Regions from separate parts of the Rossellomorea sp. FM04394 genome, predicted to be linked through region 3. Evidence: riboswitches for the same ligand, from Rfam matches in the RefSeq annotation. Region 3 holds a riboswitch; each other region holds the start of a gene.
The links. Region 3 has a riboswitch for cyclic di-GMP ahead of ACCB35_RS21230 (anti-repressor SinI family protein). Riboswitches for the same ligand answer to the same signal wherever they lie in the genome.

Region 1 (7,649 bases), 380 kb from region 3:
TTTCGTTTATTCAATGTGTTTCCTCCTTACGTTTAAAAGAAAGATGAGATAGGTCATCATGACCAGATAGGTCCAGGTGGTGACGGTAAATTCAAAGCCGCTAATGAATGCCCTTAGAAATAGCTGGACTAAAGTAAACATGATCAATAACTGGCCTGCCCAGGTATCTCCGCCTTGATCACCGGCTTTTTTACTAAAGAATACAAGGATCAATAGATTGAGCAGTACCTGAATACCAGCTAGTAGATAGTGGTTATAAAGGATATGAAGGACCGCTTCATAGACAAGAACTGTGACCATCCATGAAATAATAATTGTTGTTGGATGATCAACTTTTTTAACCATTATGTAAGTAAGAGCTGCTATCAGTCCTAACCAGTATCCAATGACTCCTCCGTGAAAATAGAGGATGGTAATTGGATGCTCTATCACCGTTTGAAAGTCAATTACTATCACACTCAGCTTCCAGACGAGTAAAAAAGTGAAAATAATATTGGAGTACCAGTCGCTTGCCTTTCTATTCCAAAAGAAGAGGAACAAGAAAGTGATTATGAACGAAGCGATAATGGCTCCCCATGAAGCCGGGAATGTGAAGGAGCCTATGGTGTACCACTGTTGTGTCATGATATTCTCCTTAAGTCGTTCTTTATTTAGGGATTGGAAGTCGTATTTCAAAGGTATGGTAATGGCTATCTGTTACGAGGGAAAGGTGCCCTCCATGCGCTTCCACAATTTCTTTTGCAATTGCGAGCCCCAGTCCGGTTCCACCTGTCACCAGTGAACGGGAAGCATCCACTCGATAAAAGCGTTCGAAAATAAGCTCACTTTCTTCAATGGGAATTTTTCTTCCCTTATGTGAAAAACGGATAATATAATGTTCTTTCTCCATATAGCCTTCTATCCTTACCTTTTTCCCATTGTCATAATCCACAATATTTTGAAGGATATTGCTAAGGACTTGATTAAGTCCATGAGTGCTCCCTTCCAAAGTGAAAAGCTTAAGATTGTAGTCCACTTTTATATCTTTCTCAAGGAATTTGACGTGAAAGATGGTGAGTCGTCTCTTTATCAGTTCGTGGATCAGAATTTTTTCATGGTTGAAGTGCTTCATTTCTCCATCTGATGTCCATTGATTGATTCGGACGAGTTGTTCCAGTAATCGTTCGATTCGTGTGGTTTCTTCTTGAAGTGAACGATACATCTCTTGGTCCCCTTCAATGACCCCTTTTTCAAGTCCTTCGAGATAGCCTGATAAATTCGTCAGGGGGGTCCTTAATTCATGAGAAAGATCTCTCAGCAAACGATTTTGCTTTGCTTTTATGATAGCCGTTCTTTCTGAAAGTTCATTGAAGGCATCATTCAGCTCCTTCACCTCATAGATCAGAGGATTCTTTAGCTTTGTCGGATGCTTTCCTTTTTGCAGCTCTTGAGTTGCTGCTGTTAATTTCTTTAGTGGATGAATCAACCATTTTAATAAAATAAAATGAAATCCGCCTGCAAGGATGAATGCAAGAATACTCACTTTAACTAAATACTCATTTAGGAGGGTTTCTAAGTCAGTTCCTCTAATCTCTTGCTGATTTACGAGTGTACAAGCATAGTTTTTCACGGTAAATCCTGCAATGACAATGACTATGGCAATGATAATGGTGTTAAGGAAAGTCAACTGTGTGAAGATCCCCCACACTTTTTTCCTCTTAAGCCTCAAACTTATACCCCATCCCTCTAACGGTTTGGATAAATGCTTGATGAGTCAATTCTTGAAGTTTTTGACGAAGGTGGCGGATATGGACATCGATCGTTCGTTCCGAAACCACTTTTTGATTCATGTCATACAGGGAATCAAGAATCTGTTGCCTTGAAATCACTTGACCAACATGCGTCATTAAAAAATGAAGGATTCTGAATTCAAAAGTCGTTAATTCCAGGACTTCCCCTTTATAGGTGACCTCGCCCTTCAAAGGCTTCAACGTCAATCCTTTCCGACTGAGCTTCTGGCAGCGTGTCCCTGTTCTGCGCAGCACTGTGTCCACGCGCGTAACGAGCTCAGATGGACTAAATGGCTTTGTGACATAATCATCCGCTCCAGCTTTCAATCCGTGGATCCGCTCTTCTTCACTCGTCTTTGCCGTAACGAAAATAATGCCGATATCACTTTTCTCTTCTTCCCTAATCCACCTGCAAAGCTCTTCCCCTTGAGTTTTCGGAAGCATCAAGTCCAGTATCGCAAAGCATGGGTCATGCTCTTTGAATAGTTGTTTCCCTTCTTCCCCGTCACTTGCTTCAAATACCTCGTACCCTTCTTTTTCAAGGAAAAGCTTTATCAGATTACGGATTTTCATATCGTCTTCAACAATCAGAATCGTTTTATTTTGAACCTTCATACTTTCCCCCTATGTTGAGAAGAGACTAAAGACAGATAGATACGAGCTGATTTGCTGCATCTTCCCGCTGAACACGAGAAATCCCAATGCAATCATCAATGCTCCATTGATTTTAGAAAGCTTTGGCAAGATTTTATTCACCATTTTCATTACGGTAAATGTCTTCGTGATCATCAGTGAGATAAGCAGGAACGGTACCGCTAAACCAATCGAGTACACAATCAACAGCACGACTCCTTGAGTCAATGTACTGGTGGCACTTGCCAATAAAAGGATGGAAGAAAGGGTTAATCCTACACATGGTGACCATCCGCTGGCAAAGGCCATCCCCAGCAGGATAGAACCTAACGTCGTTCCCTTCTTCCTTGTTTCAAACTTTCTCGTATCCTTCATTAAGAAAGAAAAGCTAAGCCAGCCCATCATCTGTAAACCAAACACAATGATGAGAATCCCTGCAATCTGTTCGATATAGATTCGATATTCTGAGAAAATCTCTCCAAGGAAGCTGGCAGAAGCCCCCATTAGAATGAAGATTAGGGAAAACCCTGCAATGAAACCAAATGACCTAAGTAAAACCACCGATCTTTCCACCTGCATTTGTCCTTCTCTTGCCTGACCACCTGTTAAATGACTTACGTAAGCAGGGAGAAGCGGGAACACACAAGGTGAAAAAAAGGATAGTGCCCCGGCGGCTAATGCGAACCAAATAGATACTTCCGTCATACTGATCACTCCTTTACATGAACAGTATGAACAGGAAATGTTAATGTTTGATTAAGATAGCTATCTTTATTTACTATATTCCTACCCTTTTTTCACGACAATATAATAAACCGATGGATGCAAGTGACCCACTGTTGTGTGGAACCCGGATGATTGGAGCTGCCGATCGAGTTCCCCTGAAGAAATCCGATGATCCAGAGGCGGTCCCATTTCTGACTCTACCCTTTCCCAATCCAGGATCAGCCAGATGCCTTCTTCCTTCAGCATATCGTGTAAATCCTGAAATACTTTGATCAGATCGGGAACTTCATGCAAGACAAAAGCGGATACGATTTTATCCAAAGTACCTTTGTTGAAGCTGAGATATTCAAGGGATGATTTCACATAAACGATATTGTCTACATTTTCTTCATTAGCACGGTGTTTCAAGTATTCCAGCATTTCCTGCTGCAGATCTACTGCCTGTACCTTTGATTCTACCGCTTTCGCAATGGGAAGGGTCAGGTAGCCATTTCCACAGCCTAAGTCGGCGACGATATCGTCTTTATTGAGTTTGAGAAGTTCGAGAACTTTGTCCACTGGTACGAGCTCCTGACGTCTTGGGTCGAGGAGCTTTGAAGCTTTATGGTGTTCGAATAAATCTCCGGCCATTGGGAATTCCTCCATTCGTTCATCATACCCTACTATGTATTAGTATCCTGAATCTTTTATATACAAGCAAGTTATTTACTCATAGTTTATCCTATAGGAGAATTATTACAGATTGCATGGATAAATGTGTGTCGAAATTTTGAATAATAAAAGGATTCTCCATGAAGGAGAATCCTTAATTTCTGCTTTTGTAGGATAGGGACTTCCCCTATGATCATAGGAAATCATAGAAGGGAAAACACCGGTTCCCTGATCTTCGATATTCCCATTTCCTACTGAGTATTTCTTTTATAACGAAAAGATTACGATTTAAATTATAAAGTTCTACTTCTTATTTAGTATAAGCATGATTCATGGAAAAGAAGAAGTAGCTTGTATTTATTGCTTCTGACCCTTTCATCGATCGAATGGTGTCTGTATAATCAATCCACGTTACATTTCGCAGCTTCTGATCTAACTTGGCATTAATCTCTTGTTCAATTTCCCTCATCCGTTTCATCAGCTCTCCAAAGTTCATGTTAAAATGAGAGGCTGCCTGTTGATGAGGAGAATGTTTCACAAGTAAGGCCATAAATTCCTCAGACGTCTCGGATCGGCTCGCCAATTCATCTTCAAGATCGACCACATATTGATAGATCTCCCTTTTTTCATTTGGCAGGCCCTTAACAATATCCCGAGCAGCAATTTCCATTAAATGTTCGTTCATCGTATTCACCCCGGCATAAGTCTATACCTTAACCTATTCTCTCTAGTGGCACGACATGCACTATTTCATGTTGTATTTTTTCAAGAAGCGTTCTGCACGCCCTCCTCTATCAGAGAACTTCTGTCTTCCTGTATAAAACGGATGCGTATCCGAACTTACTTCTATTTTTAATAAAGGATACGTGCTCCCGTCTTCCCACTCAATCGTTTCATTGGATGTTTTCGTAGATCCTGTTAAAAAGGAAAAACCGCTGTTCGTGTCCATAAATACCACTTGTTGATACTCTGGATGAATGTCTTTTTTCATTCTTAATTCCCCACCTTAACGTTTAATGTATTACCAACTTGATTTTTTGACGCCGGGTATTTGCCCTTTATGAGCAAACTCTCTGAAAGCGATACGGGACATCTTAAATTTACGGAGATAGCCTCTTGGTCTCCCTGTAACTTCACAACGACTGTTTAATCGGGTCGGCGAGGAATCCCTCGGCAGCTTCCTTAACGCTTCATAATCACCCTTCTCCTTTAACTCCCTGCGTAAATCTGCGTATTTCTGAACAAGTTCCTGACGTTTCTTCTCTTTCACTACCTTTGATTTCTTTGCCAAAATGGTTCTCTCCTTTATTAATCGTAATCATTACGTTTTAAGTACGTATGGTTATTAAACCATACTCTCTTTCTTTTTGCAACGATATTAATTTCCTACAATTTAATGGATTGAACTCTCTTATACTGTTAAAAAATAGATAAAACCGAATGCCATTCATGACCGGCATTCGGTTTTATTCGTCTTATGCTGCCTTTAGCCCTTCTAAAATAAGCATAAAGTATGTAACTGTATTTCCACCACGGCGATTGATGATTTCGATGTCCTGTACAACTCTCTTTACTTCTTCTGCACCGAGACTTTCGATAAGCATTTCACTGAGCTCTTCAGCTGTATATTTACCTACATAAGTAGACTTCAAAGCAGTACGATTCCTTCTACAGAAACTTCTTAATTGCCTTTTTAATTCAGTCAATTCCAACATCATCATCCTTACTACAGATTCAAATCTTATCAAACAAGTCGTATAAAAAAAGCCCACCAAAAAGGCAGGCTAAATGATACTAATAAAAACTTTCGAAATAGTATTCATTGTAATCCATTGTTTTCGGTAACCCGGCCATCGTTATTCTCATCTGAGAATGGTAGACCCGTGGCTTTGCGTCCTAATCTTTCAATTAGTTTGCCCTTATCAATTTGTAGAAACTACAGTTGTCATTATACTAAAAAGTGTAATATTTGAGAAGATTCTTAATGGAAATAGTGAATATTCCCTAGACTTACATTGAACTAGAAAAAACGGCAAAAAATAGACCCCGCTTCTCAGGAAGTGGGGTCGTAAAATTAGAAGTTAATATATTGACGTGGGTTTACAGCATTAGATTTCGATGCATTCCATGAACCTGCATGAAGTTCAAAGTGTAAATGCTGTCCGAAAGAGTATCCTGTGTTACCCATGTAACCGATTCTGTCTCCCTTGTTAACTGCTTGTCCAGTGCTAACAGACGAAGAAGCCATGTGGGCATAAACCGTTGTGAAGGTTTGTCCGTTGATTGAGTGAGTGATATATACTACGTTACCGTAGCTTGAGCTATAGTGACTCTTGATGACATATCCATCAGCAGCTGCAGAGATCGGAACACTGCCGCGAGCTGCAACATCAATACCATAATGATAGCGCTTTTTACCGTTCAAAACGTCCCAACCGAAGTTTGTAGTAATCGTTCCGGAAGCTGGAGATGTCCAGGCACCGGCACTTACTGGCGCACTAGGGGCTGATGGCGCTGGTGCTGCAGATTCTGAAGAAGAACCACCGCTGCTGCTTGTAGTTGCTTGTTGTTGTGCTGCTGCACGTTTTGCCGCTTCAGCTTCCGCTTGACGCTTACGTTCGATTTCACGCTGACGTGCAAGTTCCGCTAGACGTGCTTGTTCAGCCTGGATTTCACCTTCAAGCTGATGTTCCATTTTAGAAAGCTCATCAGATTCTTTTTGAAGATCTTCTTTCTCTACTTCAAGAGAAGCCTGTTGTGCTTCCAACTGCTTGAATAACTCAGCTTTTTGAGCTTTTTGACTATCAAGATCTTGTTTAAGAGACTCAAGACTCGCTTTAGTAGACTCCAGGTCTGCAAGCTTGCCTTCTACTTCTTCTTGTTTCTTTTCTAATTCAGCCTGATCACGTTTTTGTTCGTCCATGATCTTTTTATCGGCACTTACGATTGTATTTACTGCCGTTACGCGGTTGATGAAGTCACCGAAGCTGTCCGCGCCAAGTAGTACATCAAGATAATTTGCAGAGCCGCCTTTTTCCTGGATCGCACGGGCACGTTCTTTCAGTAGTTCATTACGCTCTTTTATTTTTTCTTCTAAAACTTTAATTTCTTCTTTAAGCTTATTGATTTCTGCAGTTGTTTCATCAATCTCTTTTGTTTTTTCGGCAATTTTGGTTTCAGTATCTTTTAATTTTGTACTGATTTCAGCAATTTGTGATTGGATTTCTTGTTGTTTATTGATGTTTTGGTTAATCTCTGATTTTTTCTCATCGATCTTTCCGTTGATTTCTTCTTTTTTTGAAGAAATGTCGTTTTGTTGCTTCTGTAATTCCTCCACACTATGGGAATGAGCGTTAGCGGTTGTCCCTAACGTTGGTAAACTTCCGATTGTTAAGGCTGCTGCAATTGATAATGATATGAAATACTTCTTGTTCAAGCGGCATGCTCCTTTCAGCTTCTATCAACCTATCAAATTTTACACTTTTAAGAACTTACGAACAGACATAAAGCTTCCCCATGCCCCGATCAAGCAACCCATTAATAGAATCAATCCGTTTACTTGATAGATAAAGGGGGTAAAATCCAATATCTGAATAAAATGGTTTTGTAGTTTTGGTTTAATAAAGTCATAAGCATAGTAGTAACCTGTAGTTACAAGAGCGATCGGGATAATAGAACCTAAAATTCCAAGCCATAATCCTTCTAAAATAAATGGCCAGCGCACAAACCAGTTGGTTGCACCCACGAGTTTCATTATCTCGATTTCCCTTCTTCTGGCGACAATCGTAATTTTTATCGTATTGGAGATAAGGAACATGGCTGTAAACAACAGACCGATGATTAACACCAGGCCAACGTTTCGGCTCATCT
Region 2 (7,649 bases), 410 kb from region 3:
ACCTTTAAACCTGTTCCCATGTCGGAAGCAAGTATATAGTTCCGGTTAGCAAATACGCCCCATACAAATGAGTTTTCCGGTACATATCTTCCGATCTCTTCTGGCTTTGAAGGATCGGAGATATCAACCGCTCTTACTCCTCCAGCATAGTGGGAAAGGTAGAGGGTGTTCCCTACTACTTTAGGATCATGAACTGTGTTTGCAAATGTAACCCCATCCTCGACATTGTCGACTAAATCCGTTTTGAAATCACTTAATAATTTAGGGTTGGACCTATCTTTAATATCAAAGATTCTCGTATACCCGTATGACTCTTCATACCCTTCTCTTTTAGGAGCATAGACCTCTCTCGTCTCAATAAGCACGGTTCCCCCTTTCGCTACTTGGGCAGAGTGGGCAGACCCTTGTTGTAGTGAAGCAAATTCAGTACGTCCTAAGTACTCAGGATTGTCCGGGTCGCTTATGTCCAGCATGATTGTCCCTAAATCCCAAAATGACAGGAATGCGGTTTGTGCATTCTCATCCGTCATGACACTATGGTTGAAAACAGGACGGACCTTGCCGTCGGGTGCATTCCAATGATAGCCATTAAAGTCATCCGGAACTTCATCAAGTTGTCTCGGATCGAATTCATAAATCGTTTTCGGGTTGGCAGGGTCCGTAACTTCTACTAATGAGAAATCCTTCTTTTCCCCATGTGTGTAGTAATCCGCATAATTGCTTGCTGCCAGTACAAATGCTCGGTCTCCCTGTTTCGCCAAGTACAACTCGTGGGTACCCGATGCTCGCTGATCAACTGCCCAGAAACCTAATTTCTTAGGATGATATGGATCTGTTACATCATACAATAGTACTCCACCAACCGAGTCAGGGTTACTTCGATCGAGCCGTTGTACACTTACCGCAGCTAAATCACCTGTAAAATCCTTCGTATTCACTTGCTTTACAACAACTTTTTCCTGCCATGTACCCGGAATTTCATCTCCAAAAGAAGCAACTTCAATCGGGTTTGAAGGATCTTTCAAGTCAAATACTCTTACGCCACCGTTTCCACCATTACTTGTATGGGTTCCAACATAAGCAAAATTTTTATGGGCATAAACATCTGCGGTATTATTCTGAACTCCATCCTTTTCTTTTAACTGGACAGCCGCTACTTCGTTCCAGCCGCTCACGTTTTTACTTCCTTCTAACTGCGGGATGACAGCAAGACTACCGGCTTCAGCTCCTTTTTCAATTGAAACATCGTCTAATACGTCATGGGCAGATGCGGTTGGCGTAATCATAGCTAATCCTAATGCACCAATAAAAACAGATTTTAGTAGAAGATTTTTTTTCATTTCACTAACAGCCTCCCGGACTTTATTACCATTAATTTCTTTTTATGGTTTTATATGTTTTAACATAGAAGAGAAGACTTGTCACCAAATCCATATGAAAACAGATGAAAAGGACTACTTACTTTCGTAATATTTAGAATATTTAGTTCAATTGATAGGGATAAAACTAATCCTTTCTGACCACAAAAAAAGCACACCATTCAAGGCATGCTCTCATCAATTAAATGATATTCAGGGATTAAATCTGACAGTGGGACAATGGAAGCTTTTTTCTCATAGAGAGGAATAAATTCTTCGAGCATTGTGGCAACCTTGATCCCTGTAACCCCAACATGACCAATGGCAATGGTTGAGTTGTCACTGTCTAATTCTTTCGAAAGAATCTTGGCTTGCTTTCCGATATGCTGGATGGTATAGACATCATCAAAGAATAATTCGTTTTCAAGAAATGGAACGCCTAATTCTTTTGCAAGCTTGGGAATGACACTCTTTCCCGTTGTTTTACTATCCAAATAAAATAACCCCTTATCCTTGCATACCTCTAAAACGATCCTCATGACCCTCTCATCGGCAGTGGCCCTTGATCCCATATGATGATTGACTCCTACTGCATAGGGGACTTCTCCGATCGCCTTTTCTACTCTTTTCCGGATTTCGTCATTTGAAAGCGAAGTGGTAATCGCCCCGGGGCCAAGCCAGCTCGCTTTCCCTGACATCGGTTCCATGGGTAGATGGACGATGACCTCATGCCCAAGCCCATGTGCCTTTTCCGCATCTGTCCTGGTTGTTGGCAGAAAGGGCATAACGGCAATCGTCAAGGTGACGGGTAAGTTCAGGATCTCTTCTGTTCCCTTCATATCATTACCTAAATCATCAATAACGATTGCCAGTTCATTATGATGGGCTGGAAGGGGCAGGATGTTTCGGGCTGAAACGGAAGCATGAAAGGAAATAGTCATTAGTAAACAGAGGAACAGGATCCTCATCTCACATCACTCCTTTTTCCTTTATCATGTCCATTTTGAGGAGGATATACGAATGAAGTCCGTCCCCGAAGAGAGCGTAAATAAAGGCAGGAAGCTGATTGTGGCTTCCTGCCTTTTTATATTATATGGTACGTCCCTCATCCCAGGCCTTCGTTGGGCGGTCACTGGGGTAACCGTGGGTATGGCGGTAGGTTTTTCTTTGGGTGGTGAAGTCCCACCAGTTTTTCTTGGATGCCGGATTGTTTGCGTGGTGGACGACGCACCTGAGGGAGTCTTCCACGCATGGGTCCATCCAGACGCCGTACTTCTTTTCCAACTGTATAATGAGGTCTTCCCCTTTTTCATCCTTGATGTCTTCGAAAGAATGATAACCAAGATCTTCAACCACATTATGCGCCATATTCGGTCCGATCGACGGAATTCGTTGGAAAATGGACATGCCGACTAAGTACCGGGCTCTAGCAATAGAGATGTTTAATTTTTCACTTATTACATCGGGAGACAGTTCGAAGATGTCTCCCAGTCTGATCTTCTCTTTACGAAGTGCCGATCTTTCCTCGTCGGTTAGTGGTAATTTAGGACTCTTTCTACTCACTCTCTATCTCCCCCCTATCCCTTAAAGGATTGTTCCCGAACCAAATGAAAATCTTCCGTCACTGGACGGTAGGTTTTATTCTTGACCAGCTTATGTTTGTTCTTAATTGGAGTGTTGCTTACCAATACACCTACCTTCGTTTGCTGGATTTCCTTGACACCTTGCACAATTAACTGCATGGCGATGATGGCAATCATAAAGGCCGCTAACGGTGCAATGACAATCCAGTACTTTCCGGTCATTAGGGAATCTTTAGTGGAACTGATCAGACCAGACCATTCAAACGTTCCTGATTTCGGAGGATCGGGTACCAGTCCTCCTGTAATGATCGTTCCACCCAAGAACAGATGAAATAAACCCAAATGCACAAGGATGAGAAGGGTTTGGATAAATTGCTGCCCCCATATAATGAATAATCTTGGTGCCAGGTGCGGGAATAGATGCGTCCATAGCAAATGCCGGTTACTTCCCCCTAAGAGCTTCGCCGACAGAACAAAATCCTGTTTTCCTAATAATTTCAGTTCATTCCCTATTAAAACCGTCGTTAACGGCAGCACAAGAATCGTTAACACGACAGCTTCAAAAACGAGTCTTTCAAAGATGGAGTGTTCCCATCCCAAGACGGGCAATCCCCATAGAACTGGTCGTAAAAGAAGATATGCAATGAGACTTAAAGGCAGGAAATGAATGGAATCCACCATTCGATCAAGCCAATTTTTCCTGTTTTCTTTCAAATGAAAATGATAGGCAATACCTAGATAGAATCCACCTATAACCCTCAGTGAAGCGACAACCAACGCAAATAAGAGGGTATACTTTGCCCCCACGATCAGTTGATCGAGGATGCTATAACCGAAGAAATCCGACCCTAATATCATCTCTCCAAATGGTTTATGTGGAGGTGCGCTGATGATTCGTCCCTCATCGTTCTTCATAAACTGAATTTGTTTAATCGGATCTTCTTTCAGCATTGGATAAAGGAAGCTCGTAACAATTAAAAGGAAGATGACACTGAACCCGATGGCAAACTTCCCATTATGCATATGCTGCCACCAAAGCCGTCTAATAGTAGAAAGCCAGCTCCATATCTTCCATTCATTCAACTTCGTTTTATCTTTTTTAAATTTGGTATGATCAACACTGACTTCCCGATTAATCCACAGATATACACCTTGATACACAACAAAAAAAGGCGTGTAAATCATAATCAGTGAGATGGCTATGACCATTGGTCTGAAGTCTTGGACGATGTAGTACGTGATTCCTCTCATATTGAAAATCGTTTCGATGATAAATAAGCTCGACAGCATCCCCCATATAATCAGCTTTCCATGGTAAAACAGACTTGGAGAAATATTTTTCAGTACGTGAGCAAAGAGGATCCTGCCTTTCGTCATGCCTTTACTTTGGGCAAACTCAATATGTGGTTTAAGCATTTCTTCTTCCATAATGAAAAGAAGAATACGAAAGAAAGAGATCATGGGAATAATGGATAGGGTGATGATCGGAGCAAGAAAGATCTTTTCATCCCCAAACTCTGTAAATTTCATTAATTCAAAGCCGAAATGCTTTAAAACATATACAATGAGAAGCTGGAGCATAAAAGCAAACATTAAGTCAGGCACCGTCTCAAAGAGATTTAATACTTTCTTTAGAGAAGAAGTAACCCAACGGGGCAAAAACACTGTAATGATCGTAAGGATGAATGCTGTTCCCAGACCTAAACCCAATGCCCCACCGATAATCTGTAAAGAATATAAATACGGTCCCCAAAGCATGTCCAGAAAATCGACGGTTACCCCTTTATATGAATAGCTCCAGTTTTCACCGTCCAAAAATACAAAAACAAACTTAATAAACTCTTCAAAGAATCCGACAATATTATACAGACCCCTCTCCTTAAATACTTCAGGAGCAATACTCACGGCTAAAATACCAATCAACCCAAGAATATAATAGAACATAAATTTCAGCGGAAATGTCACTAGCCTCATACCCTGATCCCCTTTTTTTCTCTTTTTCCTCAGTTTAATGGAAATTTTAAATGTTTTCAATTTTATTTCAATTCTGACGAAACCACTGCAGATACCACGAAAAAAGGTGACTCCTATAGTTCAAAGTCCCCTTTTTCATTTAAGCTAATAACCGACTCGGCCTTCCCAGATAAAAGCCCTGCCCGATTGTAATCCCAATGTCCTTTGCCACTTGCATATCCTGTTTGGTTTCAATTCCCTCTAATACAATCAACGTATCTTTACCGTAGAATTGATTAAAAAAAGACAGGAATCGTTGTTTCTTATCATCTTGAGACAGATTCAGGGCAAAAAAGCGATCCAGTTTAATAATTTCCGGTTCATATTCAATGGATTTCTTGATGGAGGATGTCCCTTGACCAAAGTCATCGATCGCATACCATACTCCATATTGCTTAAGTTCTTTGAGTGACTCTTTTAATAATGGATTCTGCCAGAGTTCCTCCGCACTCGACTCATTAATCTCCAGCACAAGACGCCCCTTTATTTCAGGATGCTTCTTCATGAGGCCATAAAAATAGGTATGAAAGCTTGGGTGGAGAATCGTCGTGATATAAATGTTAAGAAATAACTTACAGGGCTTCAGTCCATTCTCTGAAAAGCTTTCAAGAGCCTTTGAAATGGATAAGGTATCAAGCTTATATAAGATATTAGCTTTCATGGCCGACTGAAAAACACTTTCAGGATTTTCGTTATACTTGTTTCGTAACAGGCCCTCATATGCAAAGAGGGTTTGTTGCTCGCCCATTTCATATAAGGGCTGAAAATCATGATAAATATAGTTGTTTTGAAAAATAGTAAAGATGTTCATAGGACCCCTATACTCTCTATAGTTTATAAAAAAAACCACACAAAAACGTATTTCTACGTTCGTATGTGGTCGGTTGCGCTACTAGCTCCCCTAAATGTAAGCGCCCATCTATCATTTAGGTTCAAAGCTCCCATTCGAATTGTCAGTATACGATGAATTCACCTTATAAGAAAAATATACCACAAACGTAGTACTTATGGGGTGGATTTTCAGTAAAAATTAGAAAATTCTTAAAAAGTCTTTATCTTGATACATAGGGATTGTCTTTAACCCAGAACCTCCACGGATAATCCCTGGCTTCTCCAGTGTTATCGATCCCTATTCGTTTTCCTTCCGCAATGTTTTCAGGCTGGTATCCTTTTGAAATGATCAGAGGCGGTGCTAAAAAGCTGCCTCCGTAATCCTCCATTGTGATACCTAACGCTTTCGTCAATTTTCCTGGACCATTTGTCCAATTTTTCTTTAAATGACCGGGCCTTCTTCTTTCCATAAGTTCCAAGCCGCCAAGGGGGTCAACGGCTCTAATGAGAATCGCTTCAGGCTTCTCTCGTTCACCGCTCACTACATTCACTAAACAATGGGTATGCATAACGTATGTATAGATCCGGCCTGCTTCATGAAACATGACTTCCGTCCGCTTCGTCCGTCTGTTTCCATAACTGTGAGCCGCCCGGTCCTCTGGTCCTAAATAGGCTTCCGTTTCTACAATATAACCTGAAGCTGTTCCCTCCTCCGTCTCTTTCACTAACACACATCCCAACAGAGACTTTGCAAGTTCCAATGTGGGCTGTTGGAAAAACGAAAGAGGCATAGGGGTATCATTCATGACTGTCACTTCCTTCAATTAAATAGTTCGTACGTATATGTAAGGTATACCCCATTTCATTAATGGTTAAGTAAATTTTCATTAAAGAAAAACCTAAAAAAGGTAACAAATAAAGGTCAGGTCTTATTTCATCAGTCCATAAAGCAAATCTAAAGGTATGGCTTCCACCTTTCGATCATTCCTGCCCGTTGTGGTTTCCGCTTTACAAAGAGAGTTCCATATGGCTTCTTCTACACTATCCACCGTCATTTCAAATAGAGTGGATATGATCGGGCCGTCTTCTTTAATGAAAGAGTAAGGAATCGTGTGATCATGATTGGGGTGATGTGGAATGCGGTGAGCAGTAGAAAACGCAAGGACAATATCACCACTTCCATGTTCTGCATACGAACCCGTTCTTGAAAGACCGAATGAAGCTCGTTTGGCCAGTCGTTTAAGCTGCCTTTCATTGAGAGGTGCATCAGTGGCTAAGATGATCATGATTGATCCATCGGGTATATCCTTATCCTCCCCGGTGTTAAGGATGGGAACCTTTAAATCCTTTCTCTTGCCGAAATTCGTTAATACGAGTGCTCCCACCGTATACTTCTCTTCTCCAAAGGCATACTCCCTGGAGCTGGTCCCTATACCACCTTTATATCCTAAACATAGCATCCCGGTTCCCGCTCCGATACACCCTTCTTCAACAGGTCCGGATTGTGCATGAAGAATGGCTTCCCTGGCATCTTCAGGCTTCACATGAAGACCTCGGATATCATTGAGAAAACCATCATTGCATTCTCCCACAATGACATTTACTGTCCCTGTTGTGTCGCCGATTTCAGGTGTTTCATCGAGCATATATTGAACCGCCCCTTTCAGAACGTCCCCAACGGAAAGAGTATTCGTCAAGAGGATTGGACTTTCAAGCAGCCCGAGCTCCTCCAGTTGAATCGTCCCTACTGTTTTTCCAAATCCATTGATTACATAGCTGGCAGCAGCTATCTTTTCTCGAAACAGATTTCCTTCATGAGGTAAGACCGCCGTGACACCCGTCCTTACCAAGGTACCGTCATGCT
Region 3 (7,649 bases):
AAAAATGATCCACCAGCTTACAAATGTGTCCTCGATTCCATTAACGGAAACACCTGACGCGTTTATCGGCGAGCTCCGCCCTTATCAACAGCTTGGCATGAGCTGGATGCTCTTTTTGCGGAAGTTCGGATTTGGCGCGTGTCTGGCTGATGACATGGGGCTGGGGAAAACAGTACAGTTGATCACGTACTTGCAGCATGTAAAAGAAACGGAGAAACCGGAAACACCTTCATTGATCGTTGCTCCCACTTCCGTTCTCGGAAACTGGCAGAGGGAGTTGGAGAAATTTGCTCCGGACTTGAAGGTTCACCTGCATTACGGGCCGACCCGATCGAAAGGCGAGCAATTTGCCACAGATATCAAAGGCGTAGATGTGGTTCTCACCTCTTACGGCTTATCACATATTGATTTTGACGAGTTATCGGAAGTGGTTTGGACATCGATCTCTCTTGATGAAGCGCAAAACATCAAGAATGCCAATACGAAGCAATCCCGTGCGATCCGCAAACTCAGCGGTAAGCACCATATTGCACTTACCGGGACCCCGATGGAGAATCGACTGTCCGAGCTGTGGTCAATCTTTGATTTCCTTAACCACGGGTATCTTGGTGGATTCACACAGTACCAGAAAAACTATATCGCTCCGATTGAAAAGGATGAATCAGAAGAAAAAGTCAAAGAGCTTCAGGCAAAAATCAAACCGTTCTTATTGCGCCGAACGAAGAAAGACCCTGAAGTGGAATTGAATCTGCCTGAAAAACTGGAGCAAAAAGAATATTGTCACCTTACCGCTGAGCAGGCAGCCCTATATGAACAGCTGGTGAAAGACACTCTAGCGAAGATTGAAACGCTGAGTGGATTTGAGCGGAAAGGATTGATCCTGCAAATGCTCAACCAACTGAAGCAGCTCTGTAACCACCCTGCTCTTTATTTAAAGGAACCGGATCCAAAATCAATCCTGTCCCGCTCTGAAAAGATGCAGAAGCTGAAGGACATCGTGGAAACCGCTCTGGAGTCCGGCGAAGCTTGCCTGATTTTCACTCAATATATTTCAATGGGTGAGATGATCCAGGAAGTAATGAAAGAAGAGTTCAACGTCGATGTTCCATTCCTGAACGGCAGCATGGCAAAAGGAAAACGCGATGAACTCGTGGAGAAATTCCAGAATGGCGAGTTCCCAGTATTCCTGCTGTCACTGAAAGCAGGCGGAACCGGTTTGAACCTGACAGCTGCCAACCACGTCGTTCACTACGATCGCTGGTGGAACCCGGCTGTTGAAAACCAGGCAACCGACCGTGCTTATCGTATCGGACAACAGCGATTCGTTCATGTTCATAAACTTGTTTCTTCAGGTACCCTTGAGGAAAAAATCGATGCGATGCTGACGAAAAAGCAGGCATTGAACGATGAAATCATCCGCAGTGATCAGTGGGTTACCGAATTGTCTGATCAGGACTTGAAGTCGTTGTTAGTGTTGGAATAATTGTTAATGGCCTCTTTCCTTTTGTGGGAAAGAGGTTTTTTGATAGGTGTGGCAATTGGGTGAGCTGGCGTTTACTAGTAGCTAATGGGGGGTTTTTTAAAAGGGTTTTGACAAATTAGGCTTAGGTTTGAAACTTTCTTGGTCATTATTACAAATATAATCGTAAAATGTATACGATTTTTTATGCCGACTTGTTTTGTTGAGCCACTTTTAAGCAAACTTGTGCTACTTCTGGACTTTGTTGTGCCACTTTCAGCGTTCGTTGAGCCACTTTCCACAAAACTTGTGCCAAATTGTGAATAACTGAAATCATTACCGTTCATCACGGGCAAAGATCTAATTCAATCGCTCTCTTACCAATCAAAAAAACGCCGGCTCCCCAAAAGGAAACCGGCTCAATATGAAGACAATAAGGGGAACGACTGCTACTTTACTCACTGCTACACATGTTTATCTCTAACGAGGTATGGTTGAGGCATGTTGCGGTGACCATTGGAATTTGAGACAGCTGCTTATTAGGTTGGTTGGATTTTTCGTATGGAAAGAATTCTGGGTGAGGTTGTTTTACTTATGACGAGGTTTTCAATACTGGATTCGGGTACTCATATCCTTGCTCGAGGGCAGTCACCCGTTGAGATAAATAGAAATTTTCGACATTCGCTCTTGCTACTTTTTTGATGAGGTCCTCTGTTAACTTTTCCATTCGGATGATTCTTTGTTCAAGATCTTGCAGTGTGGCCACAACTCCATCTCCCTTTTAAAAATGTTAGAACGGTAATTCGATTGGCTCTTTTTTGTTTGGGTCGGAAGCATTTACCGGCTCCCGTTTGCTGTCCATAAACCTGACATTTTCAGCGACGACTTCCGTTACATACGTGCGCTTTCCCTGATCATTTTCATAATACCGAGTTTGTATGCGACCGGTCACTCCAACGACAGATCCCTTTCGGCAATATTTCTCCATATTATCGGCTGCCCGGTTCCAAATGGTGCAGAGTACAAAATCTGTATCAATTTGGCCTTTTTGATTCTTGTAGTTGCGATTCACAGCTATCGTTGCGTTAAGTATCGATTTTCCTTCCATTGTTTTTCTTGTTTCGGGGTCCTTGGTCAGCCTTCCAACGATGGTCACTTGGTTGATCAATTGGATTCGTTTCCTCCTTTCTCATATGATGCTCTCATCTTACAACCATCTCTCTCATCTTGTAAAATCATGGATTTCCGAAATTCGAGGCAAAAATGGCTTAAATTTCGGAAATTCCCCTAGGGAGATTTTGCGTTTTTTGATCGAAATCGGGCTCATAAACACAAAATTGCATCTTTCGTTCTTTTTTTCATCGAGGAATTTGTTAGGGAAACAATTCCTACTATGATATAATTTTATAAAACCTTTAAATGGGAGATGTTCGTTCATGAAAACCTTTAAAGTTATTTCACTGCAAGTAGTGGAAAACGATGAACTGCGTGACTTTGAAATTGTGGACGGTCTGATTATAAATAAAGAAGATGGACAAAGTACGTGGCTTGTCGAAACCTATTTGTCCAATGAATATATCGAATTTTTTCAAGAGGCTCAGCAAAGGAATGAGGATTTGGAAATCCAAGTCGTGATTTCCCATAAAGCCAACGATCCGGCTGCTTTCATGACCTCCATCCGTTGTATTAAAGAAATGGATGATCATATTAGCATTATGTTTGAGGGGAAATTGAAGAAACAACGCAATGAATATGCTGAATTATTACTTGATGACTTAGTGCAAAAGGGGTATTCTGGCGAGGAATTAATCCGTGAATTTCGTGAGAAAATGGTATCGAAACCGCGTATTCCGGCAACTGCAAAACCTAGCGTTTAATTATACGAAATTATGTAAACTTTATATAGAGCAGGGTATAACTGTTTGCTATAATAAACTTATACGTTTATTTCATTCCCTTTTATAATGAAGTTCTAGGCAGGTGTGAACAGTGATTGGTGAAAGAGTTAAAAAATATAGGCAGGAAAAGCGAATGTCCATGACAGAACTAGCTGAAAAAGCAGGCGTCGCTAAATCATATTTAAGTTCTATAGAGCGTAACCTTCAACAAAACCCTTCCATTCAGTTCCTTGAGAAAGTTTCGGCTGCATTAGGGATCCCATTGGATGCTTTACTGCATGATCAACCGGATAATCAAAATGTCGATCACGAATGGCTAAAAATTGCCGAAGAAGCTATGGATTCTGGCATTTCAAAAGAGCAGTTTCGCGAATTTATCGAGTTTAACAAATGGAAGCTAGGCAATAAATAAAGTCTTGCGATTGTTCGCAAGACTTTATTTATTTTAAATCACCTTGTAACCTTCTTTCATTTGTGGGGTCTGACTGTGGAGAAACTTTCTTATTTCCGCTTTTGGTATTCCTGCTTCCAGCGCTTGTTTGATCAACTCTACCCATTCCATATCAAGTTCACGATTTGTCATCAATTTCCCCTCCTAAAATACTATCTAGTATTTCAGGCAATCCAGCCATCATAGCTTTAAATACGCTCCGTAACCTTCCTTATCGAGAAAAGCGTATTCCCCCACCTTAGATCTGTGACTTTGCGTCCCTACCTTTCAATAGGTTTGCCTTTATCTGACTAATTCGTTATTACTGATTCTATTATACTAATAGAATTCTATTTCCTATGTTGTTTTTTGTCTTTTCTGACAATAATATTTACCCTTTATTTTTACACATACACCTATTATTTTACATTTTTTAGAATATATATCCACTATTTTCTTCAAATTATTTGATATTCAAGAGAAATTTGTCGAATTAATTTGGATGGAGCATTAAACGTTCTTGTTATAAGATTCTAATTTTTTCCTTATTGTTGTGACTTTTTGAGTGATATCCTGAAATGATGTTGCTTTATAAAAAGAACATTCCGTTAAATCATTGCCACAGGAAGGACATAACCATTTTCCAGATTCAGAACTACTATATGATGCCCGTGTACAACGTCTGCAAATTTTTTTATACAATTTCCTGACTCCCTCCCTGCTTTCAAATCCTTAATAATCGACGAAACGCTTGTTCTTTTTAAAGAACTATTTAATTTAGTATATAATTCTTTTATATAAGTCTAAAGTCTCTCATTCAGCCATAATAGGGCAAAAATCCAGCTTGATTGTTCTTTATTATGAATTTTCTTTCAATTTCTTACTATTTTGTTATTTATAAAAAACAATATGTTCTATATAATGAATATATTAGAGTTGGGAAAGGACTGTGATTAATGGTAGGTGAAAAGATAAAAAACTATAGGGAGAAAAAAGGAATGACCATTATTGAGCTTTCTAAACAGTCTGGTATATCTAAGTCCTATATAAGTTCAATAGAAAGGGGAATCCAAAAGAACCCCAGTATACAGATCCTTGATAAATTATCTGCAGCACTTGGAGTAGCGTTGAACCAGGTACTTGACTTTAAGCCTGATATTGATGAGGAATGGATCCAATTAGTAACAATGGCCATTGAGGAAGGTTTAACAAAGCAGGAGTTTTTAGAATATATTCAGTTCATTCAGTTTAAAAGACTTAGTTCGAAGGGGAATTGATGCTGGTAATATAGATGTCTTACCATTTTTAACATGCACTATAAGAAAAGAAAAATAGCGCAGAAAGCTTAAAGCCTCTGCGCCCTATCATTACTCGTCCTTATTATCCGGATCCTGCATATCTTTATCATCTTCCACAGCGTCTTCTTCAGGCGTGTTGTTATCCTTCGCTGCATCTTTGTCACCTTGCTCGTTTTGGTCTTCTGACTCAGGTAAATTCTCTTCACCCATGTCGCCGTCATTCTCGTTCATGCCATCTTCTTCAGGCATTTCTTCTTCTGTTGGTGCCTCATCTTCCGGAGGAGGCTCCTGGTCTGCATTACATCCTACAAGAAGCATGGCAGCAAGTGCTGATCCACCAAGAATTGATAATAATTTTTTGCTCATGATGTATTACTCCTTTCTAACGTGTATGTTAGTTAATGTAAGACCGTTACTTTGGTCTTTCGTTAGCATTCCCTGAAAATGAATTAACTTGCATTTTGAAGGGAACTTTTTTGGAGAAATTTTATTTGAGCATTTGACAAAAAAAACGGGCCTGAAGTGAACGAATCACACCAAACCCAGTTACAAATAGACTATTCTTGTTTATCTCCAAGAGCAAACATCATTTCCAATTCGCAGGCAACCTCACCGTCAACCGTCGCCACGCCTTTGCCTTTACCGATAGGCCCTTTAAAGCGGATCATTTCAACCTCAAGTCTCAGCTGATCTCCCGGCTTAACTTGGCGCTTGAAACGACATTTATCAATGCCTGTAAAAAAGGCCAAACGTCCACGATTATCTTCCACTTTCAGCATGGCCACAGCTCCAACCTGAGCCAGCGCCTCTACAATCAGCACACCAGGCATAACAGGATAATCAGGGAAATGTCCATTGAAAAACTCCTCATTCGCCGTTACATTCTTAATCCCCACTGCTTTCTTGCCTTCTTCCACCTCAAGGATTCTATCCACCAACAAAAACGGATAACGATGGGGAATGATTTCTTTAATTTGATTAATATCAAGCATTTAAAACTCCTCCTACCAATATGTATGTACACCTTATTGTATCTAAAGTGAATGTGGAAAGGCAACAACCTGGAGAGGGACGGACCTCATCAAATATTGCCCATCTGCATTAAAAGCCTATGAAGTCTGGGTTCTTTTATGAAGAATTGCAAAATCGAGGTCCGTCCCTATATTTACACCCCGTGAAAAAGGATTGCCTCCATATACAAAGAGTGCAATCCTTCAATAGTTAGGGTTATGTTGTTGGCAGGTTATCTGCTTGGGAAGGGACGGACCTCGAATACTAAGCTCAATTACAATGAACCCACGTGATATCAGGAATCTTTGCCCTAAGCTGAATATTTCGAGGTCCGTCCCTCAAAAAGTTAATTTTTTTTGACGATGTCGATGATGTGCTGCCAGGTTTCTGCTTTGAATACGTCGGCTGCTTTGCCGTCTCCGATGCCTGCAAAGCCTATGACGGCACCCAGTGCGAGACTTCCTGCAAGAAGAAGGATAAACAGAAGGATTCTGAGCCAGATCGGCAGCATGCGTACACGCACCCAGCGCGTCGGCTTGGATTCGTCCTTTTGCTTGACTTTTTTTTCTGCTTTTACTGCTTCTCTTGTCGTTTTCTCTTCTTGTAGTAGCTCTTTTTCACTCATAGCATTTAACTCCTTTTAGCGTATCCCATTTACAAGGCCCATCATTTGATCTGCAAGGGAAATCGAGCGGGCCTGAAATTGATATGATCGTTGGACATTCAGCATGTCCGTCATTTCTTTGCTTATATCAACGTTTGATGCCTCTAACGAATTCTGAATCATTGAGATATCAGCACGTCCTCTGCCAACGACATTCGTTACGATTTCATCTTCCGTAACACCCAGCCCGTCCAGGTTCACTGGTAAACCTAACAGGTTACCGCCAAACTGCTGAAGGAACTGAGGCTTTTCAACCGTGACGATTCCCAGGTTGAATTGCTGATTAGCTCCGCCTGAATCCATAACCGTCAGCGTTCCATTGTCCCCTAACTGAAAGGAAGAAGCATCTTCCGAAAATGTAATATAGTTATCGTTCTCATCCAGGACCGGCAAGCCGCTTCCGTTTACAAGCATCGCTTCTCCATTCCCGGTTGGACTGACAAAGAATTCCCCGTCCCTCGTATAGCGCACGGCACTCCCGTTATCATCAGCAGCAAGGACTTTAAAGAACTGACCCTCATTTGTTAAAGCAAAATCCAATTGGCGGCCCGTTGATTTTAAAGATCCCTGGTTTAAGATCAATTGAGACTGTGAAAGCTTTGCACCACTGCCTTCCCGTATTCCAAGGGGGGTAAGTCTACCTGGCTCAAATTTATCTATACGTTGATTCTTAACCTGCTGCACAAGTAGCTCAGAGAATGTCGCTTCCCTTCGCTTATATCCAATTGTATCTGAATTCGAGAGATTATGACCAATCATGTCCATTTGTTTCTGCAATTGACCTAATGTGTTGGTTGCTGTAATCATCGTTCGATTCAAGACGTGTTCCCCCCTATTATAAGGTATTCAGTGGCGAAATTCATTTACAATCTTTAACTATCAGTTGACC
Region 4 (7,649 bases), 280 kb from region 3:
ATAATCCGATAAACAAGTTACCCTCTTCATCTCTCATTTCTATATTCTCCTGACTGATTCATGTATTTTAATAGTCAGTTTTTACATCGATAGGAAAAGGTATACTACATGAAAAAGTGACAGGAACAATGTTAACAACTTGTTCCTGTCACTTTTTTTATATACAGATCCAAAACATTCCCTTCTTCATCGTTGAGCAAGCTTTTCAAACGACTAAGAACTTATTTGTCAGTAGTTCACAGTTTTGGTGATATCCCCCCACTTAATAGATACATCATCGGTTGTATATCCACTCCCGCATACTTCCTTGAATTCATTGATATCTAATCTTTTAATATTTTCGGTATTTGGTCCTTTGGATTTACCCTCGGTATATATCCCCGTATAATATACATTGCCTATAGCGTTATTTTTTTTATCAATCTCTACATTTCCTTTTACGCAGACTTTAGAATCACGATTTATGTCTAATTTCCCATTCAAATCAAGATTCCCCAAAACGTACAAGGTCGAAGTCCCCTTCAAGCTTAAATGCTTATCGATGGTCAGGGGTCCCTTTAAAAAAATACTTGAGTCGGTCACATCCAAGTGGTCATCAAACTCCAGCTCTCCATTTACTTCCATGGTAAGGTTGTTTATATGTTTCATATTTTTATTGAATCTTAATATACCATCTACATGTATACTCATTCTCTCAGAATGATTCATGACCTCGTCAATCGTTAACACTACGCCTGAGTCAGCATAAATAAGCTTTAAATTTTTAACCCCTTTTGAGTACTTCATATCCTTGGTCAATAAAAGTTCCTGACAGTTTTCAGGAATAGAGTCTGGATCAATACAAACACCAGGTCCATTTTCTGGTCTATCAATTTGATTGAATGCAGGTTCCAGTTCTCCATCACCTGAAATTCCCTCGATAGGAATGATTATTTCTCCATATAACTGTGAAGTTTTTCCTTCATCAGCCCCTTTACTTGTATAGGGGATTTTCAGGTCACCATTACCCGGAAAGGATGGCTTCCTTGTTATTTCGAAAAAGATTTCCGGACGATTGTCATCCATCTGGATCAACTTTGAGTTGGCGATTTCTTGATCTATCACTCTCTTCAATTCAATCAAGGCTTTTTTCCTGTAGTATTCTGGAAGCTTATTAAATCCCTCACTTTTATCTTTTTCTATTTCATCTTGGACAACATTCACTATCCTCGATTTATTCTCCTCCAAAACATTCCTGACTTCCCCCTCTAAATACTCCACACCCATTTCAGCCAACGCAACTGATTGATAGTCGGACTCCACCGCTTTGTTTTGTTTGATACTAGAATAGGATTGTCCCATAAAAGAAAGGGAAATCACCATGAACACAACAATCATCAATAATACCGTCACTAAGGCATATCCCTGCTCATTTGTAGATTTATTCGTCATCTTAATTTCCTTCCAATCGATATAGCACTGTATCAAGGACGATTTCGTTTTTAGAATGGACTTTATCCGAAACGGTAAGGCTTATGTGCTTGCTCGTATCCTCATCTGTTGAATTCTTCACGACCAACGAAAAACACATTTGATCACTACGAAACTTCTCTTTAGGTTTATCTTCATATATCACTTCAATTTCACAATCAGAACTTTCTAATTCATACTCATTAACGGTCTGATGAATCCTCGTCAACTTCATCGTTAGAATATTCGCTTCCTGCTGAATACTATTTTGCGAGACTGCCTTTTTCGTATAATGGATCCCTTGAAAGAAAACATTCCATACAACTGCACCTATAATCGACAAAATGGTTAAAGTAGCAAGGACTTCAACAAGCGTCAGGCCACGTTCGTTATGTATCAATGTAGAAGCCCCCTTAGTCATTTACCATCACGTATCCGTAGGTTTCACTTACTATTTTTTGATCTTCAAGCACTTGGATAAGCAATCGATGAGCTTTTGCTGGAGATGGGGATTCTGTTGCATCCAAATCAGAGTGTTTATTGATCGTTACATTCACCTTAAATCCATCGATTGTGGAAGTGAAATACTGATGGTGCGGGTCTGTCCCTTCATTTTTTATGTAATGTGGAGGCGGTTTATCAAGGCTGCCCCGTTCCTTCCACGCAGCAAGCTCTCCCCTGGCCACGTTCACAGCCTTCATTTTCTCGCCATTATATGTGTTCATCCTGCCCATCTGGGGAAAGAAATTCACAATCGTCAAGAGAACGATCGATAAGATCACCATCGACAAAAGCACTTCAAGTAACGTAATCCCTTTTTCATTTTGCGTCATGATCTCATCCACCTTCCCCTTCAAATGATTATATTTTCCTATATCGATTATATCATTTCCATTCTACCAATCACTCAATCATTTGCTAAAATCAACCAAAAAAACGATGCCAATCTGTCGGTGCCAGGCACCAAAATCATGTTTGGTGCCTGGCACCGATAGATGGCACCGATAGACCGTTATTCTTTTAGATAACCAGATTGGATTCAACAGGAATACCGATCGTAAACGTCGTCCACTCATCGTTTGATTGACAACGAATTTCACCGCCATGCTTCTCGATCAGCTTTTTACAGATATATAGACCGATTCCGGTTCCAAGATCTTTCGTCGTATAGAAAGGTTCAAAGATGGCTTCGATGGTCTCCTCTTTAATCCGTGGCCCATTGTTGGAGATTTCCAGTTTTGTCTTGCCTGCTTCTTCTTCGCAGCAAACGGTGATCTGACGGTGCCCTTCCACTTCTTGCAGGGCGTCAATCGAGTTCATGATGAGGTTAAGAAAAACCTGTCTAAGCTCATCCCTGTTCCCCAATACCCTGATGGCTGTATCACACTTAAAGTCAATGGATACATCACCATCCAGAAGACTCGGATACAAGAATTCAATGGTTTCTTCCAGGTGATTCGAAAGGATGATCTCTTCTCTTGCACTCTCGATTAAATCTTTTCTGGACACATGGAGGAATTGAGAGATACGGTAATTCAATTGCTCAAGCTCATGCTGCATAATATCGAGATACGGTAAGTCGGGATAACCGTTCTGCAAGAGTTTGGTGAAACCGATGATGGAAGTGAGTGGATTTCTGAATTCATGGACAAAGCTCGAGCTCATCTGGCCCAGGATCGTCAGCCTTTCTTTATGGGTCTGATCAATATACAACTCTTTTTCCTGGAGCTGCTGCTCTTTAATTTCCGTATATTTTCTGACGGCCAAGTAGGAAAAACGGTCGAATAACGCATTGATCTCTTCAAAAATGGGCTGTAATTCCCGGAGCTCGATCCCTGAGTTGCTGACCCATTTTATAATGATGCTTTTTCCTATATTCACGTTGTACACAAACTCACTGATATTGACGTTTGCGTTGACCCGTTCCAGTGCGGTTTTGTGTGCAAGATAAGTGATTTCTTCTTCAGTGAGGGGCTTCTCGATCGCACGTTTGACTAATTCAAACATTTTTACCCCATTTTTCAACACTTCTTCTTTATATAAATCGTTTTCTGAAATAACGATGTCTTTTAGCCAATTATGTAAAAATTCCTCTGAGTGATCTTCCAGGAATTGTATCAGCATGGTTGAAGCACTAGTCATTGAATGGCAGTCCCTTCATTCCGTTTATTGTCAAAATATTCGTTGATATCATCATAACAGAAAAAGAGGGATAGGATGATAGTCATTTGGTATTTTATTAGTTGGGGAATAATTGAAACAGATGAAAACAAAATAAGACCAATGTCCGCCCCAGGCGTGATCATTGGTCTTTCTATCATGTTGATAACCTAGAGGCCGCTGAGCTCTTCTACGACTTTTTGAGAAACGGCACCTTCTCCCCCTAGTACAGTATAGTACCACGTTCCATTTTCTGAAATATACTTCCGTACAGGGTCGGGAACCTTATTTTTTTCTACCAGGATGATAGGTTCATAGTATTTGGCGGCGAGTACAGAACCAGTCAGTGCATCGGCGAAGTTTTGACCGGTGGCAACGGTGATGATATCTCCCGGCATTTCAAGCTGTGTGGCGATGTTGACCGATGTTTCGTATCTGTTGGCACCTGAAATCCGTACAGGATTCTTTTTAGCAAGTTGCTTTTGGACTCCCTCCGAAATGGCTGATTTTCCCCCTACGATGATTGTGTCCGTGACATTTTTCAAAGCTTCCTTCGTTTCATCTGCTAATTCATTGGTAGGACTTAACAGGATCGGTATCCCACTTGAGGCAGCAAATGGTGCTATGGATAAGGCATCAGGGAAATTGCCTCCGTAGGCAATGATTGCCTGATCGTAATACCCTAATTCTTTTGCAATATTGGCCGCCGTCTCATATCGTGTTTTCCCGCCGATTCGACGGACATCCAAGCCGTTATTCTTTAGGTCCCTTGCAACATCAGCTGATATTGCACCCTCTCCTCCTAAAATCACAACTTCCTTGGCCCCTAATTCTTTTATTCGTTCTTTTACCTTACCATTTAAACGATCCTTAGGATTTAATAGGATCGGCGCATCTTTTTGGAAAGCGAATGGGGCACCTGCCAATGCATCAGGGAATGTGGTGTCCCTTGCTAAAACAACTGTTTCGGCCCCGTCTGGCCATCCTACTTTTGAGATTTCAATCGCAGTTTCGTGCCGGTCGTTTCCATAAATCCGATACACATTATCCACGGTTTCTTCTCCAGTGAATGCAGTCAACCCATATACTCCATCCCCGCCAAACATATTCAGGTCAGTGGCTGCAAGATAATACGAGCCAGGAGGTAGTGAATAATAAATCTGGAGATTATCGCTTCCATCTTCCAGCCATTCATCAGGATAAACAGGCTCGCCTTCCGGGGTGAAAAGCAAATACCCAAGATCATTGAGAGTCGTCAATGTCGAGCCGTAAATATACGTATCCTGCGTTTCATCAATATTTAAGCTATAAAAATCCAGGTCCTCTGCCCACCAAAAGGTGCCGAGTACGATGTCGTCGAGGCGAATGAAGTCAGCCTGGTAAGGATAATCATTGGGTTCCTGCTCATAAACTTCACCCATCAACCTCATTTCATCGGATTTCTTTAATCCTTTCATCCTTTCTTTCAGCCTGGTGAAGGTTGAGTCATCAAGTGTCGTAGATGATTGTTTCTTAGAGAGAGTGTGAATTTCTTTCTTAATGGATGGGTGCTCAAACGGTCCTTCGGCAAGCGACGGTGAAACACTAAAACAGAAGATTAATAGAAAGGCAAATAAACCGGTACTGATTTTTTTCATGATCCCAGCCCCTTCGAATTGAAAAATTATGTAACACCCAACAATAAGTTGGTTTACAAACTTATATTATTTGAGAAAGGTGAATTCTAGACGTGAAAATTTGGTTCTATTGTCTTACTGGTTGGTGATAATGTGGAAGGTATATCATGATTTAGATGAATGGTGAGGTAGATGGTAGAAAAGAAAACAATTAAGAGTGAATTGGATGGCGACTACTATAGATGTAAAACTAACCAATAAAAAAGAATCAAAACAGATGCGTACACGGTAACTGGCTGGCATCGTCTCCCGGACTGAAGCCCCTATAGCTTTGCGTCACCATTTTTCAATGGGTTTGCCTTTATCGTACGCGTTGTAGAAGTATTTAAAATACTAGTTTTAGAATAAGCGTTTCCTTGGCTTTTGGAAGACCTTCATAAAGATGCTATTCTCTTCTGATTTGAAAAACTTGATTCCTATTATCTTTAACGGCGTCCATACTTCCTTCATATAATATCCAGGCATTCGCAATCCCCCCTTGCAAACAATCAAATTTATTAATTAACAGTTATTACTTATATTCCCATTATAATAGAAAAGTCAGAATAATCTAGCATTTAGGCATAAATACTTATCGACAACTTTCTTATAGAGGGACGGACCTCCTATAGGAGGTCCGTCCCTCAGGTTACATTAGTCCTTCTGTCAGGATTTTGACAATGAGAGGTCCTAAAGACACGATGAAGATGGATGGAAAGATGAAGAAAACCATGGGAAAAAGCATTTTGACGGGAGCTTTCATGGCTTGTTCCCGGGCCGATTCCCTTCTTTGTTCCCTTATCCGGACGGTTAGGTTCCGGATGACCTTTGACATCCCCACACCAAGATAGTCAGCTTGGATCATGGTGGTCAAAGTGCTTTGCAGGGAATCCGATGGTACCGTCATCCGTAGTTCATAGAAGGCTTCCCTTCTTGATTTCCCTCGTTTCATATCTTCCAGGACGAATAAGAACTCCTCGGAAAGAGGTCCCTTTTTCTTTTGACAGACGGTTAAAATGGCGGCATCCAACCCGAGGCCGGCCTCTATCAATAAATTCACTGTATCAAAGAAATCCGGCATATCCCGATTGATCCGGGCGATTCGACGGGTCTTTTTTTTGCTTAAGTAGAACGTGCAGTATTGAAAGCCAAGAAAGAAAACGCCAAAGGCCAGAAGCAGCGTCATCACCATACTGTCTGCCATGGGAGCAAAAAGGAAGAAAACGGCCGTTCCCCCTCCTATGCTAATAAGCAGTTGAATCAATCGGAATTCAAGTGCTGTCAGCCTGCCTGAATAACCTGCATCCCGGATGAGATGATCGAGCTTCTTTTGTTTCGCTTTGCTCGTTTTTCTACTAATCAGCTGCAGTCCACGATTCCATAATCGCGAGAAAGGGCGAAAGGACTTCTTTTTGCCTTTTATCTTTTCCATAGATTCTACCTGATGTATATCGTTGAAATAATGTTTGATGCGATGGTCCATGGCAATCCTTTTCCTACTAAGGGTTAAGAGGATGGCTGCCGATAGGCACGTGAATGAACAGATAGCCATTAAAAAAAAGAAAATACTCATGTTTTACACCTCAATCCGCAGGATCTTCTGGATTGAAAACCAGCCAATCAATACCAGTAAACCAGCAAGGACAAGCATGGCTACCCCCATCGGATGGTGAATGAGGGGACCGAAATATTCAGGATCCACCGCATATAAATAGAATCCCAGCCCGATTGGTAGCAAGGTGATGACCAAAGAAGATAGCTTACCTTGAGAAGTCAACGTATTCAACTCGCCCATTATTCTCACTCTCCCCCTGATGGTATCCTCCATCGTTTCCAGTAATTCAGCTAAATTCCCCCCGCTCCTCCGTTGAGCAATGATGGCTTCGAGGGCTACCTCTAACTCTTTATTGGGCAAGCGGTAAATCATTTCTTCAAACACTTGTTCAAGTGGCACCCCCAGTCCTGCTTCACGGACCGCCCGTTGGAATTCTGGTCCGATGGGCGAAGGCATTTCCTTTCCTACAAGCTGCATCACCTGCATAAAGCTGAAGCCTGCCCTCATGGAATTCGCCATCATTCCCAGAGCATCAATCAGCTGTAACGGCAAGGCTTGTAATCTTTTTTTCCTTCTCTTCGACATGACCAGCCCAGGAAGGAGGAAACCAATCGTCAAGCCCGTCACAGTCAGCACCCAATGTACCTGAAGGATCAGGAGCAGCAAAGAGAAGGAGATGGCGCTCATCAATCGATAAGCAAAAAATTGTTCCGGTGACATGGAACTGCCGGCTTGTAATAAAAGGGCTTTTGTTTTCTGACTGAACCGTACACCTTCGAATGCCTTGGCAAGCTTCATACTGATCTTCTCAAGTGGCGGGTTATGTTTCA

Region 1: it holds a riboswitch for cyclic di-GMP, as region 3 does, so the genes downstream of both, ACCB35_RS19490 (hypothetical protein) here and ACCB35_RS21230 (anti-repressor SinI family protein) in region 3, are expected to answer to the same signal.
Region 2: it holds a riboswitch for cyclic di-GMP, as region 3 does, so the genes downstream of both, ACCB35_RS01090 (EAL domain-containing protein) here and ACCB35_RS21230 (anti-repressor SinI family protein) in region 3, are expected to answer to the same signal.
Region 4: it holds a riboswitch for cyclic di-GMP, as region 3 does, so the genes downstream of both, ACCB35_RS19950 (cell wall-binding repeat-containing protein) here and ACCB35_RS21230 (anti-repressor SinI family protein) in region 3, are expected to answer to the same signal.

Annotation. Positions count from the first base shown of each region.
Region 1 covers NZ_CP168654.1:3,864,702-3,872,350, forward strand. The annotation lists gene ACCB35_RS19445 (peroxiredoxin family protein) at 1-14, opposite strand, end outside; gene ACCB35_RS19450 (hypothetical protein) at 7-624, opposite strand; gene ACCB35_RS19455 (ATP-binding protein) at 647-1,687, opposite strand; gene ACCB35_RS19460 (response regulator transcription factor) at 1,698-2,384, opposite strand; gene ACCB35_RS19465 (cytochrome c biogenesis CcdA family protein) at 2,394-3,107, opposite strand; gene ACCB35_RS19470 (class I SAM-dependent methyltransferase) at 3,189-3,758, opposite strand; gene ACCB35_RS19475 (hypothetical protein) at 4,090-4,464, opposite strand; gene ACCB35_RS19480 (type B 50S ribosomal protein L31) at 4,525-4,770, opposite strand; gene rpsN (30S ribosomal protein S14) at 4,801-5,070, opposite strand; gene ACCB35_RS19490 (hypothetical protein) at 5,255-5,527, opposite strand; cyclic di-GMP riboswitch class I at 5,617-5,707, opposite strand; gene ACCB35_RS19495 (murein hydrolase activator EnvC) at 5,854-7,215, opposite strand; gene ftsX (permease-like cell division protein FtsX) at 7,255-7,649, opposite strand, start outside.
Region 2 covers NZ_CP168654.1:193,191-200,839, reverse strand. The annotation lists gene ACCB35_RS01110 (LVIVD repeat-containing protein) at 1-1,340, opposite strand, end outside; gene ACCB35_RS01105 (divergent polysaccharide deacetylase family protein) at 1,541-2,299, opposite strand; gene ACCB35_RS01100 (helix-hairpin-helix domain-containing protein) at 2,448-2,921, opposite strand; gene ACCB35_RS01095 (ABC transporter permease subunit) at 2,936-4,915, opposite strand; gene ACCB35_RS01090 (EAL domain-containing protein) at 5,055-5,765, opposite strand; cyclic di-GMP riboswitch class II at 5,824-5,904, opposite strand; gene ACCB35_RS01085 (DNA-3-methyladenine glycosylase) at 6,007-6,591, opposite strand; gene ACCB35_RS01080 (P1 family peptidase) at 6,715-7,649, opposite strand, start outside.
Region 3 covers NZ_CP168654.1:4,248,269-4,255,917, forward strand. The annotation lists gene ACCB35_RS21205 (DEAD/DEAH box helicase) at 1-1,483, shown strand, start outside; gene ACCB35_RS21210 (hypothetical protein) at 2,052-2,225, opposite strand; gene ACCB35_RS21215 (single-stranded DNA-binding protein) at 2,250-2,627, opposite strand; gene ACCB35_RS21220 (YwpF-like family protein) at 2,896-3,336, shown strand; gene ACCB35_RS21225 (helix-turn-helix domain-containing protein) at 3,449-3,769, shown strand; gene ACCB35_RS21230 (anti-repressor SinI family protein) at 3,803-3,940, opposite strand; cyclic di-GMP riboswitch class I at 3,973-4,099, opposite strand; gene ACCB35_RS21235 (helix-turn-helix domain-containing protein) at 4,744-5,064, shown strand; gene ACCB35_RS21240 (hypothetical protein) at 5,155-5,451, opposite strand; gene fabZ (3-hydroxyacyl-ACP dehydratase FabZ) at 5,643-6,077, opposite strand; gene ACCB35_RS21250 (DNA-directed RNA polymerase subunit beta) at 6,443-6,721, opposite strand; gene ACCB35_RS21255 (flagellar hook-basal body protein) at 6,737-7,579, opposite strand; gene ACCB35_RS21260 (flagellar hook-basal body protein) at 7,640-7,649, opposite strand, start outside.
Region 4 covers NZ_CP168654.1:3,965,473-3,973,121, forward strand. The annotation lists gene ACCB35_RS19930 (hypothetical protein) at 229-1,275, opposite strand; gene ACCB35_RS19935 (type II secretion system protein) at 1,433-1,849, opposite strand; gene ACCB35_RS19940 (prepilin-type N-terminal cleavage/methylation domain-containing protein) at 1,863-2,282, opposite strand; gene ACCB35_RS19945 (histidine kinase N-terminal domain-containing protein) at 2,470-3,573, opposite strand; gene ACCB35_RS19950 (cell wall-binding repeat-containing protein) at 3,780-5,246, opposite strand; cyclic di-GMP riboswitch class I at 5,510-5,595, opposite strand; gene ACCB35_RS19955 (hypothetical protein) at 5,625-5,750, opposite strand; gene ACCB35_RS19960 (type II secretion system F family protein) at 5,914-6,837, opposite strand; gene ACCB35_RS19965 (type II secretion system F family protein) at 6,841-7,649, opposite strand, start outside.